Regions from separate parts of the Chryseobacterium urinae genome, predicted to be linked through region 1. Evidence: riboswitches for the same ligand, from Rfam matches in the RefSeq annotation. Region 1 holds a riboswitch; the other holds the start of a gene.

Region 1 (6,189 bases):
GTCTTGACAGTTTTTTTTCTTCCATCAATTCGAGAATAAAATCAATAATTTCCTGAGTATAAATATTTTTTCTGAAGTTTGATTTCAATACTTTATGTTTAGTCTGTGACTGCGGTTTCAGATTTGAAGACGGAGGCGAGTAAAATATTAAATGCTGAGTATAAAGTCTAAAGAAGTCATAATTAAGAAGTTTACTCCAGTTCAGCAGAACAGTACAGTCTATATGCGACGAGCTGAACATTTTGTATATATCTTCTTCTTTCAAATTAAAATAATTACAGATGTGGGAAATTTCCATCCCACATTCTGTAACCTTAATTTCAATAAACTTACCAATATGGATGTCCTTGAAATTCATTTTTCATCAATGTGTATTATATTTACTATTGTCCTGTAATCTGTTCGATTTTAATAAAAACTTTTTGTTTGGTTACCTCTGTTGCAGTAGCCGAAGGATCCATCCCTGCCATTACAGTTGCAGTGTAAGCTACTTTGGAGGTTGTGGAAGTATCAATCCAGGAATAGTATCGATATTCCGGTCCGCTATTAAATGCGTTATAAATCCCCGGATTTCCCCAAGCGCCTGCATTAGAAGTGGATAATGATCTCCATGTATTTCCGTCTCCACCACCCGGAGTTTGTGACGGAACTACTAAACTTCCTACGGCATCAGTAATCTGTCCTCCATAAAATGTAGAGTAATTCCACATAATGGTTTTGGATGTACTGGAGTTATTTCGCAACAGTACGTTGTTTTCTGCCCCACTTGCAGTAGAAGTTGTGTTATTGGTAGCAGTAGCGGTAGCATTCTGAATAGAGTGTCTCATAAAAACTTTTACTGTGTAAAGACCATCCGGTGTCTTTGCTTCTACTACAAATCCTTTTACTCCCGTGTCCGGATCTGTTACAAATTTCATATAATCCATAACCGCTACTGTTTTAATATCAGCATTCACCTGAGTTCCTACAGTAACAGAGCTACAGCCTGTAAGTCCGGAATTTGCGGTAATAAAAGGAGTCAGATCAAATGTAATTCCCACCGGTGACGTTTGCGAAGCAATAGGAGTTCCCTGTACTGCAAATGCTAAAGATCCGGATCCAACCTCAAGCTTTCCGCCGGTAATGGTTGCCGTAACTCCCGGATTTCCTACTGAATATAATGTAATTCCACTATACTGACCGCCGTTTGCTCCGGAGTATGGAATTTTCATCACAGTTCCTGAAGTAATTGCAGTAGGCGTATTTCCATCAATTAACTGCGATGGATCCAATGCAGCAGCATTACAGTTTAAAACAGCAACTGCACCTACCGGAGAAGTGTCTTCCATAAGACGCCACTCGCTTCCGTTCCAGTAAACATACCCGGAATAGCTAAATCCTGAATTTGTTCCTAAATTATACACCAATAATCCTGTTGCCGGATTCGGAATTGTTGTAATATCCGTTCTGGATGTTAAAGCCATTCTTGGAATAAGAAGACCTTTTTTGCTTCCTGAAGAAAGCTGATCCACATTCATATCCAGTATAGCGGAACCATCTGGAGTTACTGTACCAATACCTACACTTCCATTGCTCTTAACAACAAAGTCGTCGGAAGACTGTAAAGCTGTTGGTGCGTTATCCGGATCATTGGTTGTGGTAGAAGAAGATTTTCCGTCTACATGGAATACACCTTGCGGTTTTGTGGTATTAATACCAACCTGAGCGAAAGATTTAAATCCCAAAACAGAAATCGCAATGAGAAGAAATAATTTTTTTTTGTTCGTCATAATATATGTTTTTAAAGGGGGTTATCAGATATTTATATTATCAATATTTAAAGATTAAATTTTTATTGTAATTTTGCTAACTGAAAAACACATTGCAAATATAGAGTCACATTTTTGAGTAGAAAACAAGAAATAAATGATAAATGACTTTTCATTGCAACTAATATAAAAAACTGATAATCAACGTATTTAATAAATGATTTTCTGAATTTTATTATATTAGAACATTATGGGGAAAAAAAATACTGAAATTGAAGTGCTGGATCTGAAAAGAGAACTTGCTAACCGATATATTTATGTACTGGCTGTAACTTTTATTACATGCATCCTGATTTTTTCATTTTACATGAAAGATCCGATAATGGTTTACTACCTCATCGGAGGTTTTTTTTCATTACTCCTTCCTTTTTACATATTGGGAAATCATTACGACCTTCTTAAAGTCGTGAAGGTTTTCATTCTTGTAATGCCGCTTTACAACTTGTTTATAGTATTCAGGTTCTGGAATATTTCAGTCTGCAGTTTAATATGGATTGTAGCTCTTCCCTTTTGGGCAAATATCTTTTTTTCGAAAAAAGAAGTGGTTATCTTCACGGTATATGCTATTTTTCTCATAAGTTTTTGCTGCATATTTGCCGGAAACGACTACTTCGGGTATCCTTTTAATGATCTTAAGAAAGGAAACCTTACAGACGCTTTTATATTTACTGTTAACCTTATACAGATATTTTTAGGAACATATTATAAAAGCCTGATTCAAAATATAAAGAGTAAAGAGGTAATTATTGAGAAAAAGGTTTCTCAGCCTGCTGCTCCTGTTGCCGATAAAGATTTGCAACTTGCAGAAAATATTTTTGAGAAAATAGACCAGGAAGTTATTGGTAATAAGTTATTCAGAAATGCAGATTTAACGATTTCCGAGCTCAGCAGTACAATTAAAGTGAATAACAATTATATTTCCAAAGCCATAAAAATCAACGGATTCGATAATTTTAATCATTACATCAACACACATCGTGTGATATACGTAAAGAATAAACTTCATAGTGATGAACTGAAAACGATGACTTTGATGCATATCTACTCTGAAGCAGGATTTAAGAATCAGTCAACTTTTAATAAAGTATTTAAAAAAATAGAAGGGGTAACTCCAAGTGAATATATACAGAAAACCAGTACAAAGGTTTCATGACGGCTTTTTAAGTTTAAATTAATCAGTTTACTTTTATATTTTTGAAAAGTTTAAACAAATTTTAATTTATATATTTGAAGCGTCAAAAAATTTCATGATGATGTCTCTACGTAAAGCATTTTATCTTTCAGTTTTCAGTGTTTTTTCTTTTGCATTGGCGAAAGGTCAGAATAAAGTTCCTTTTGGTGTTGTAAAAGCTGAGGAAGGTTATGCCATGGTGCGTGTTCATAAAGACGATTACCGAAAAATCGTTGATAAGATCCGTATGAAAACAGGAGATGTTTTTATTTATGAAAAACCGGCTCCGGGAGAAACAGAATGGATCTGGATAAAATATCCTGAAAAAGAGGATACAGAAAAACCTTTCGTACGATACGACAGCATCACCAAAGAAGGAATGGTAAATAAAAACCGCGTGGTTTTTGTTGATAATTTACCAAAATTTACACCTTCAAAATCGAAAAACGGAAAATCTCTGATCTTTACAGACGACACCAATCCTAAAATTCCCGGAAACCAAAGAACAAAGGTTATTATTGACGTTTACCCTTCTTATGCACACATTAAGAAACAGGAAAAAGACGCCAATGGAAACATTACTAAAGTTGACAAAGTAAAAGCCTGGGGCGTAGGAAAGGAATTGCCTGAAGGTTTAACCGAAATAAAATCTGTACGCGTTCAGCAACCGGGAAGAGGTTCTGTTTTTGTAAGAGATGCTATTAAAAATATGTTTCAGCCAACGATGGATTTCAATAATGTGGGTGTAACCGCCATCGATAACGATCATATTTTTCTTTATATGATAAATGGCTCCGGTGAAAACCGCTATACAACAATCTGGACGATCAAACAGGGAAAAGCTGAAAGCCAGATCATTTATAAAACTCCCGAATAATTCATTAATTATCATTATTTTTGTACCCGAAAAGCATGAGTATGGACTCTTTTCCAGGCTGTGACTTTTCAGGAAACTGGTTTTGCTTAACTGCAGATTAAAAGGGAATCGTGTGAAAATCACGAACTGTCGCGCAACTGTAAGTAACTAAAGTCTTTATAAAAAAAATCCACTGTGTAATTCATGGGAAGGGAATAAAGATGTTACAAGTCAGGAGACCTGCCTTTTTCTTCATAACAAAAAACTTTCGCGATTTGAAGTTTGTTGATCTAATGGATACTCAGAGATTTCTGTCTCTGCTTTTTCTATTGTTCTTCTATTTTTCATTTCGCTTTAATTAATAATGATATATGACTACAGAAGAAAGAATTGAAGCATCTGAAACCCGAATTTTCAAAGCGGTTTTCCCGAACACAACCAATCATTACGATACGCTTTTCGGAGGTACAGCCATGCAACTGATGGATGAAGTGGCTTTTATTGCTGCCACCAGATTTGCAAGAAAACGCGTGGTAACCGTAAGCAGCGATAAAATTGATTTTAAAAGGTCTATTCCTGCCGGAACCATTGTTGAACTGATTGGAAAAGTGGTTCATGTCGGAAAAACGAGTATGAAAGTAAATGTGGAAATTTTCACAGAACAGATGTATTCGTATGAAAGAGAAAGAGCAATCGTAGGAGATTTTACTTTTGTAGCGATTGATGAATTCAAGAAGCCAATTCAAATATTATAAAAAGGTTCCGGCGACCTTCGGTCGCCGGAATCCAATATTTTCAATGTTCTTTAAAGCTGTTTCGGCGGGCTTTTCCCGCCGAAACCTTTCTATTTCAATACCTTTTCAGTTTCCAGATTTTTCAGCAAGAGTAATTGAAAAGCCTCTCCCAGTTCATCGGAAGCTCTTACAATGGCATTTTCCAACATATTTCTGATTTGCTTTTCTGTAACGCCGGCTTCTGTCCAGCTCTTTCCTGAAGTGTGGGAATTTAAAATAAAAGGCATAATGCGGTCGATCGCGCAGGCGAAAATTGCATCAGGAGTCTGCTCTTCCTCAAATTCCAGCCAAAGATTAAAAAATTCAGAACGAAGCGGCTCATCTAAAATTCCGAAGATTTTCTGAGCTGAAACTTTTTCTCTTTCAAATTTACCTGCCATTGCTGCTTCATCAAATAAGAAAGTATCTCCTGCTTCAATTTCTACCAGATCATGGATAGACAACATTCTGATTACTCTTAATAAATCGATATCTGCTCTGTTCTTTGCATATGGGAAAAGGATCTGCGCCAGAATAATAATCTGCCATGAATGTTCCGCCGTATTTTCTCTTCGTGAATCGTCTGCATTGTAATTTCTTCTTTGTACATTTTTCAGGGCATCAACAGCCAGAATAAAATCGATTTCCTTTTGTATTTTCATTGTATATAATTATTTCGAGACCATTTATTTCTCAATCACTTAAAAAAAGTTTTGACAATTTTTCATTTAAAAGATTCACATTTCTAAAAAAATATCAATTAAAAAGATCCCAGACTTTTATGCTTATTAGAATACTATTTATTTTGATAATGAGTTTATGATAAATCTTTCGGCTGCTTTATGGTTAAAATTTAAAAAAGCATAAAATTAAAGCGAGTAAAATGGCAATACAAAAATAAGACTTTTAGCTTTAAACCTATTCTAATTCACAGATTAGTATTACTTTTATTATAAATATTCTACATGACTCCAAATTACAATTATCCTACAGAAATTAAAGGAAAAAGAAAACTGTACTCTCTTTTTTATGGTGTAAATAATCCCTTAAAAGTCATCAGCGGAAATCATAACATTGCCGGAGACACTTTCCATCTAAAAGCCAGTGTAACAAATACTGATTTTATCTTTTCTCAGGATAAGGAATTTATTGAATATGTTCTAAAACAAAACCATAAAAACTATTCTAAATCTGATATACAATCGGTTGTGTTAGGAAAATATCTCGGAAAAGGACTTCTTACCAATAACGGAAAAGACTGGCTGAAACAGAGACGACTCATCCAGCCGGGATTCAGTAAGATCAAAATCTCCAATTTGGTTGGCATTATGGAGACTGAAATTGATAAAGCATTTCTGGCTTTTCCACAGGAACCGGAGACTGATTTGTACGACCTCTTTCATACACTGGCTTTCAACATTGTTGCGAAAACACTTTTCAGCTCGGATATTGATGAAGAAAGCGTAAAAGAATTAGGAAAAATCATTACCGAAGTTCAGGAAGTCTTTGCGAAAGAAGTAAGAATTCCTTTGTATAGCCAGATGATAAAAAGTCTTGGGATAATTGATAAAGTGATGAGAA
Region 2 (6,189 bases), on a different contig from region 1:
TGATGAAAGAAAAAAAGAACTGATTTCCAGTCGTGTAGATTCTGCAGGTTTGCTTTTAAAAACTCTGCAAAAAAATAATATCAGATTAAAATCCTTCATATCTGCTTCCGGAATCAATTATTACGGAACCAAAACAACGGAAAAAATTTTTACTGAAAATGATAGTCCGGGAAATGACTTTTTAAGTGAAGTGGTAGTTCTGTGGGAAAAAGCTGCGGATGATTTTAAGGAACAAAATGTTGCTGAAAGAGTCGTGAAAGTGCGTACTGCAGTGGTGCTTTCGGAAAAAGACGGCGCTTTAAAAAAAATGCTTCCGCCTGTAAAAATGGGCATCGGCTCGCCTATCGGAACGGGAAAACAATATATGCCGTGGATTCATATTAATGATATTTGTTCGATTTACGAATTTGCCTTGAAAAATACTGAACTGGATGGAGCATTCAATGCGAATTCGCCGCAACATACAACGAATGAAAATCTGACAAAAAAAATGGCGGAAGTGCTTCACAAGCCTTTATTTATGCCCAATGTTCCCGCTTTTGTGTTGAAACTGATGTTCGGAGAACTTTCTGAGGCTTTGCTGGAAGGTTCGAGAGCTTCATCGGAAAAAATTCAGAAAGCAGGTTTTCAGTTTGAATTTCCGGATCTGAAAGATGCTTTAAAAAATTTATTACAATAAGTCTGTTTAAACTTTTATTTAACCGCAAAAGTCACAAAAGATGAACTAAACTTTTATTTAAAGTTGATCATTACAAATCAAAAAGGGCACAATAGTTTTTAAAAATCTTTGATTTTTATTCTTTTGAGCGCTTTGGTTATTATAGAAATTCGCTTTAACATTGTCTTTTGTGCCTTTTGTGGTTAATTCTGAAATAGTTTAAACAAGTTTAATAGAAAATATCAGAAGTAAAAAAATTATGAAAACTATATTCTCATTAAGTCTTTCTTTGCTGTTGTCCATGAATGTTTTGGGGCAGAAAATTGAAAAGGCAGGACCGAAAGACAAAGCCGTAACCGAACATTTTAAAAACGATTACAAGAAAAAAAATTACAGAAAATTTGCCGGAACCATTGTTTTGAAGGACAATACAGCAAAATTCGACGATAAAACGATTTTCTTTGATCAATCTGATAAAATTACTGAAACGATGCTTAAAGAAGGATTAATCTATCCTCAGCTTTTAACGGAATTTCAGGTTGATAAATTCGAAAACGAAGACAGCGACAGAACGCAGAAACGATTTGCAAAAATTCAAAAAAACTGGAAAGATTCTTTTGAAGTCAATAATATTAAACTGAGTGGTGGTTCTGAACTGAGTTTTTTAAGTACCGATGAAAAGATTAAGCGTTTTAAAGTGGTCTGCAAAGATCCGAAGTTTCCGAATCTGATGATCTATTATTTTGAATTAACGGATAAAAATGCTACAAAAGATACTTCTGTTCAGGATTTTATTAAGAATTCCAAACTGACGCATATTTTCCAGAGAACGGAGTAAGAAGGATGACTAATAACAATAATATCAATGCAAAAGCTTTCTATAGAAAATATTTTTTGGTAATTATTTTTATTATCATTATGTTGTTACAGGATTTTTTTCTCAAACCCTTTGTAAAAGATCTGTATTTAAACGACGATATAAAAAATTTCAAAGAGTTTTCATGGAAATACACGGTTTTTATTTTTACTATTCTTGCCGGAATCATTATTTTCATTTCAAGGAAAAGTATTACGCTTTCGGCTGTGCCTTTAATTTTGTTGGGTTTAATGATATTCGGAAGCGGATTTTACTTCGGATTCCATTCTTTGGTGGATAATGCTTTGCTTTTAATCAATTTAAAAACGAAGAATACGGAAATCAATAAAACTTACGAAGTAATTTATGATAAAGAAAAGAAAGTTTTTTGGCTGAATAATGAAAATTCTATTCATGATAAAGAGGATCTTCAAAAAATTAACCACTATAAAGTTTCAAAAGGTTTAAAATCTATTTTTGATCTTCAGAATAATGACACGGTAAAAGTAACGTTTAATAAAGGATGGTTTGATGTAAATTATCTTGAAAAATAATTACGCTCTGAAAATGTACAATGCAACCAGAAGGAACAAAAATATAGGAACCGAAAATCAAGGTTTCAGTCAAAATAATAAATTGAAAATTTCAACACCTAACGGAACATTAAAGTCTTTTTACGAAAGAATTGGTAAGCATGAAAAAGAATCTAAAATAATAAATGGACACGAATTTTTATTTATCATAGAAGAGCTTCGCGAAAACTGTTATCATTCCTGTTCTGTTTCTGATCTTGAAAAGATAATCGAAAATATTCCTAAAGAAGATTACGGAGATTTAAAGTTTATTGTTTTACGCCAACCGAAAAGAAAGGAGGAAATAATCTCTCCGGTTTGGGGAAGACTTGTTTACAGCTTTGAGTACGAAAACGAATATTTTCCGGCGATAATTTTAGACTCAATAGATTTAAACAAAAAGTTAATATGGTCTAAAAAACAAAGCGTTGAAGATCAGAAAGAATTTGAAAGATTAAAGCAAGACGGACATATTTTTACAGAAGATAAAAGGAATTTCGTTTCTCAGTTAAATTTAGAGCCTTCAAGAAATACCCAATTGTACAGAACTTTACTGCATGAATTCGGGCATTATGTTCATTACTTAGAAGTTGTGGAAAGACCTTTTGAAAGTGATGAAGATTATGAGGCAAAAGAAATTCGCGATGATTACTACTCAGCTTTATCTAAAGTTGAAAAAGAAACTTTTGCGCACCAGTATGCTGATCGACTGAAGAAAAAATTAACTGAAGAAAAAATAATTCCTTTTAATAGTCTTTAATAATTGAAAATCAAACATGAAAATAAAAAGCATAGATCACCTCGTTTTAACGGTTGCAGACATTGAAAAAACGGTAGATTTTTACACCTCTATTCTTGGGTTTGAAGTCGTAGTTTTTGGAGAAAATAGAAAAGCGCTGACTTTTGGAAATCAGAAAATCAATCTTCATCAAAAAGGAAAAGAATTTGAACCGAAAGCTAAGCATCCGACTTGCGGTTCTGCGGATCTTTGTTTTATTTCCGAAACCAACATTCACGAAGTTTTACAGGAACTAAAGGAAAAGAATATTGAGATCATCGAAGGAATTGTTGAAAGAACCGGAGCTTTGGGAAAAATAGAATCGGTTTATTTCAGAGATCCGGATTTAAATCTGATTGAGATAAGCAACTACAGTTCATTGTAAAATACATTCTCGAAAAAATCCAAATAACTATTCATTCAGAATAATTTTCTGAATTACTTAAAAAATAAACAAATAATTCCTACATTTGTTTAGAAAACAGTTCTTTTACATACTTCATCAAACGGAAAAGGTTTTACGTAAAGTAGATTAATAGGGAATCGTGTGAAAATCACGAGCTGTCGCGCAACTGTAAGTAATACTTTAAAGGTTTTTATCCACGTATATCCACTGTGTAAACGGGAAGGATGATAAAAGCTGTTACAAGTCAGGAGACCTGCCTATTCCGAATTGACAATGCTCTCGCGGTTTGGAGTTTTTTGGTCAGACAGATGATACTTTTTTGAACGTAGCAATCTAAATTTTAATTTGATTTTAATTGCAAAGTTTTTAATATTAATTTCTTACTTTAAGAATGAAAAAAATATTCGCCAACCATCAATACAGCAGTTGTTTTTTGCATCTGTTTCAAAAGATACGGTTAAATAATTTTTCATCTTATTGTTGAGAAAAAAGCTTTGTGCAAAACGATAAAATTTCAGAGCATTCTCTTATGTAAAGGGAAAATTGCGTCCTTACTGTATCTTTACCTCTCCATTCTATTTCCTTCTGCAAAAGCATTGCGAAGCATCAGAAGAACTTTTATACACATTAATTATTGTTTAATTTAAAAGTTTTAAAGAAAATGCAAACGCACATTCTTGGCTATCCGCGTATTGGTAGCAACCGAGAACTCAAAAAAGCCTGCGAGCAGTATTGGTCGGGCAAAATCACTTTAGACGAATTACTGGACGTCGGGAAAAATATCCGACAAAACAATTGGAAGCTTCAGCAGGAAGCAGGAATTGATCTTATTCCGTGTAATGATTTCTCTTTTTACGATCAGGTTTTGGATATGACCTTAACTTTAGGCGCTATTCCTGAACGTTATGAAGAGATTGCTCTTAAAAAATCTGAAACGGATCTCTATTTTGCCATGGCAAGAGGCTTTCAGAAAGAAGGTCTGGACATTACTGCAATGGAAATGACAAAATGGTTTGATACCAATTATCATTTCATTGTTCCGGAATTCCATAAAAATCAGGAATTTAAGCTGTTCTCCCGTAAAATCATCAACGAATTTTTGGATGCTAAACAAGTGGGAATAAATGCAAAACCGGTGATCATAGGTTTGTTAACCTATATTCTGCTTGGGAAAGAAAAGGAGGAAGGTTTCAATAAGATAGAGCTGGCTCAGAAAATTCTTCCTATTTATATTCAGATTCTTAAAGAGCTTGAAACTCACGGAGCAGAATACATCCAGTTTGATGAACCATTTTTAGCATTAGATCTGGATGAAAAATCAAAAGAAACTTACAGTCTGATTTATACCGAAATAAGAAAACAGTTTCCTCATCTGAAAATCATTGTAGCTACTTATTTTGAAGGTTTAAGAGATAATCTTGCTCTGGCTGTTTCTCTTCCTGTAAATGTGCTGCATCTCGATTTGGTTCGTAGTCCGGAACAGTTGGAGGAAGTTTTAAAAGTAATTCCGGAAACATTGCATCTTTCATTAGGTGTAATTGACGGAAGAAATATATGGAAAAATGATTTCGAAAAATCTCTACGCCTCATTAGACAGGCAACAGATAAAATAGGCTTGGAGAGAATTTTAATTGCTCCTTCCTGCTCATTGCTTCACAGCCCTTCTGATCTTGATCTGGAGAACAACGAAAGTGTTTTATCCTCCGAAATTAAACAATGGATGGCTTTTGCTAAACAGAAAGTCTCTGAAACGGTTACCCTGAAAAAATTAGCCGCAGAAAATCCGGATTATTCCACACTCCTGCTTTTAGCTGAAAATAAAAAAGCCATTGAAAGCCGCAAAACATCACCTCTCATTCATAACAGCGAAGTGAAGGATCGTGTAGATGTAACTACCGAGGAAGATGCTAAAAGAAACAAACCTTTCAGCATGCGAAAAATTTCTCAACAGGATATTCTCAACCTTCCTTTATTCCCTACAACTACAATTGGCTCATTTCCACAGACGAAAGAAGTTAGAAACTGGAGGGCAAAATTTAAAAAGGGTGAACTGAATGCCAAGCAATACGATGATCTGCTGAAAAAAGAAACTGAAAGAACGATCCGTTGGCAGGAGGAAATAGGAATTGATGTTCTGGTTCACGGAGAGTTTGAAAGAAATGATATGGTAGAATATTTCGGAGAACAATTATCAGGATTTGTGTTTACGCAAAACGGCTGGGTTCAAAGCTACGGAAGCCGTTGTGTGAAACCTCCTGTTATTTTCGGAGATGTGTACAGACCGAATCCGATGACGGTTTACTGGTCTGAATATGCGCAATCTTTAACGAAAAAATGGGTGAAAGGAATGTTAACAGGACCAGTAACTATTCTTCAATGGTCTTTTGTGCGTGATGATCTGCCGCGATCTTTAACGTGCAAACAAATTGCACTGGCTATTCGCGACGAAGTGAATGATTTGGAAAAAGCAGGAATCAGAATTATCCAGATTGATGAACCTGCAATTCGTGAAGGTCTTCCATTAAGAAAATCTGACTGGCAGCATTATCTTCAATGGGCAGTGGAAGCTTTCAGAATTTCAGCGAGCGGTGTGGAAGATGCGACGCAGATTCATACGCATATGTGCTATTCGGAATTTAATGATATTATTCAGAATATTGCCGATATGGACGCGGATGTTATTACGATTGAATGTTCCAGAAGCCAGATGGAGCTGCTGAATGCTTTTGCTGATTTCAAATATCCGAACGAAATAGGACCGGGAGTTTATGATATTCATTCGCCGAGAGTTCCATCGAAAGATGAAATGGTAGAATTGCTGAAAAAAGCACAAGCAGTTATTCCAGCACAGCAACTTTGGGTAAATCCCGACTGTGGCTTGAAAACCCGTCATTGGGATGAAACGGAAAAAGCGTTGAT

Evidence for each region. A riboswitch is a leader RNA that binds a small molecule or an ion and turns the genes downstream of it on or off. The one in region 1 is predicted to bind cobalamin.
Region 2: it holds a riboswitch for cobalamin, as region 1 does, so the genes downstream of both, metE (5-methyltetrahydropteroyltriglutamate--homocysteine S-methyltransferase) here and QWT87_RS02555 (acyl-CoA thioesterase) in region 1, are expected to answer to the same signal.

What each region holds. Positions count from the first base shown of each region.
Region 1 is NZ_JAULSJ010000003.1:33,339-39,527, reverse strand. It holds gene QWT87_RS02575 (transposase) at 1-358, opposite strand, end outside; gene QWT87_RS02570 (hypothetical protein) at 384-1,769, opposite strand; gene QWT87_RS02565 (helix-turn-helix domain-containing protein) at 1,999-2,961, shown strand; gene QWT87_RS02560 (hypothetical protein) at 3,059-3,856, shown strand; cobalamin riboswitch at 3,917-4,097, shown strand; gene QWT87_RS02555 (acyl-CoA thioesterase) at 4,207-4,590, shown strand; gene QWT87_RS02550 (HD domain-containing protein) at 4,680-5,270, opposite strand; gene QWT87_RS02545 (cytochrome P450) at 5,574-6,189, shown strand, end outside.
Region 2 is NZ_JAULSJ010000031.1:25,347-31,535, reverse strand. It holds gene QWT87_RS16795 (TIGR01777 family oxidoreductase) at 1-679, shown strand, start outside; gene QWT87_RS16790 (hypothetical protein) at 918-1,496, shown strand; gene QWT87_RS16785 (hypothetical protein) at 1,502-2,068, shown strand; gene QWT87_RS16780 (hypothetical protein) at 2,058-2,846, shown strand; gene QWT87_RS16775 (VOC family protein) at 2,863-3,249, shown strand; cobalamin riboswitch at 3,361-3,545, shown strand; gene metE (5-methyltetrahydropteroyltriglutamate--homocysteine S-methyltransferase) at 3,932-6,189, shown strand, end outside.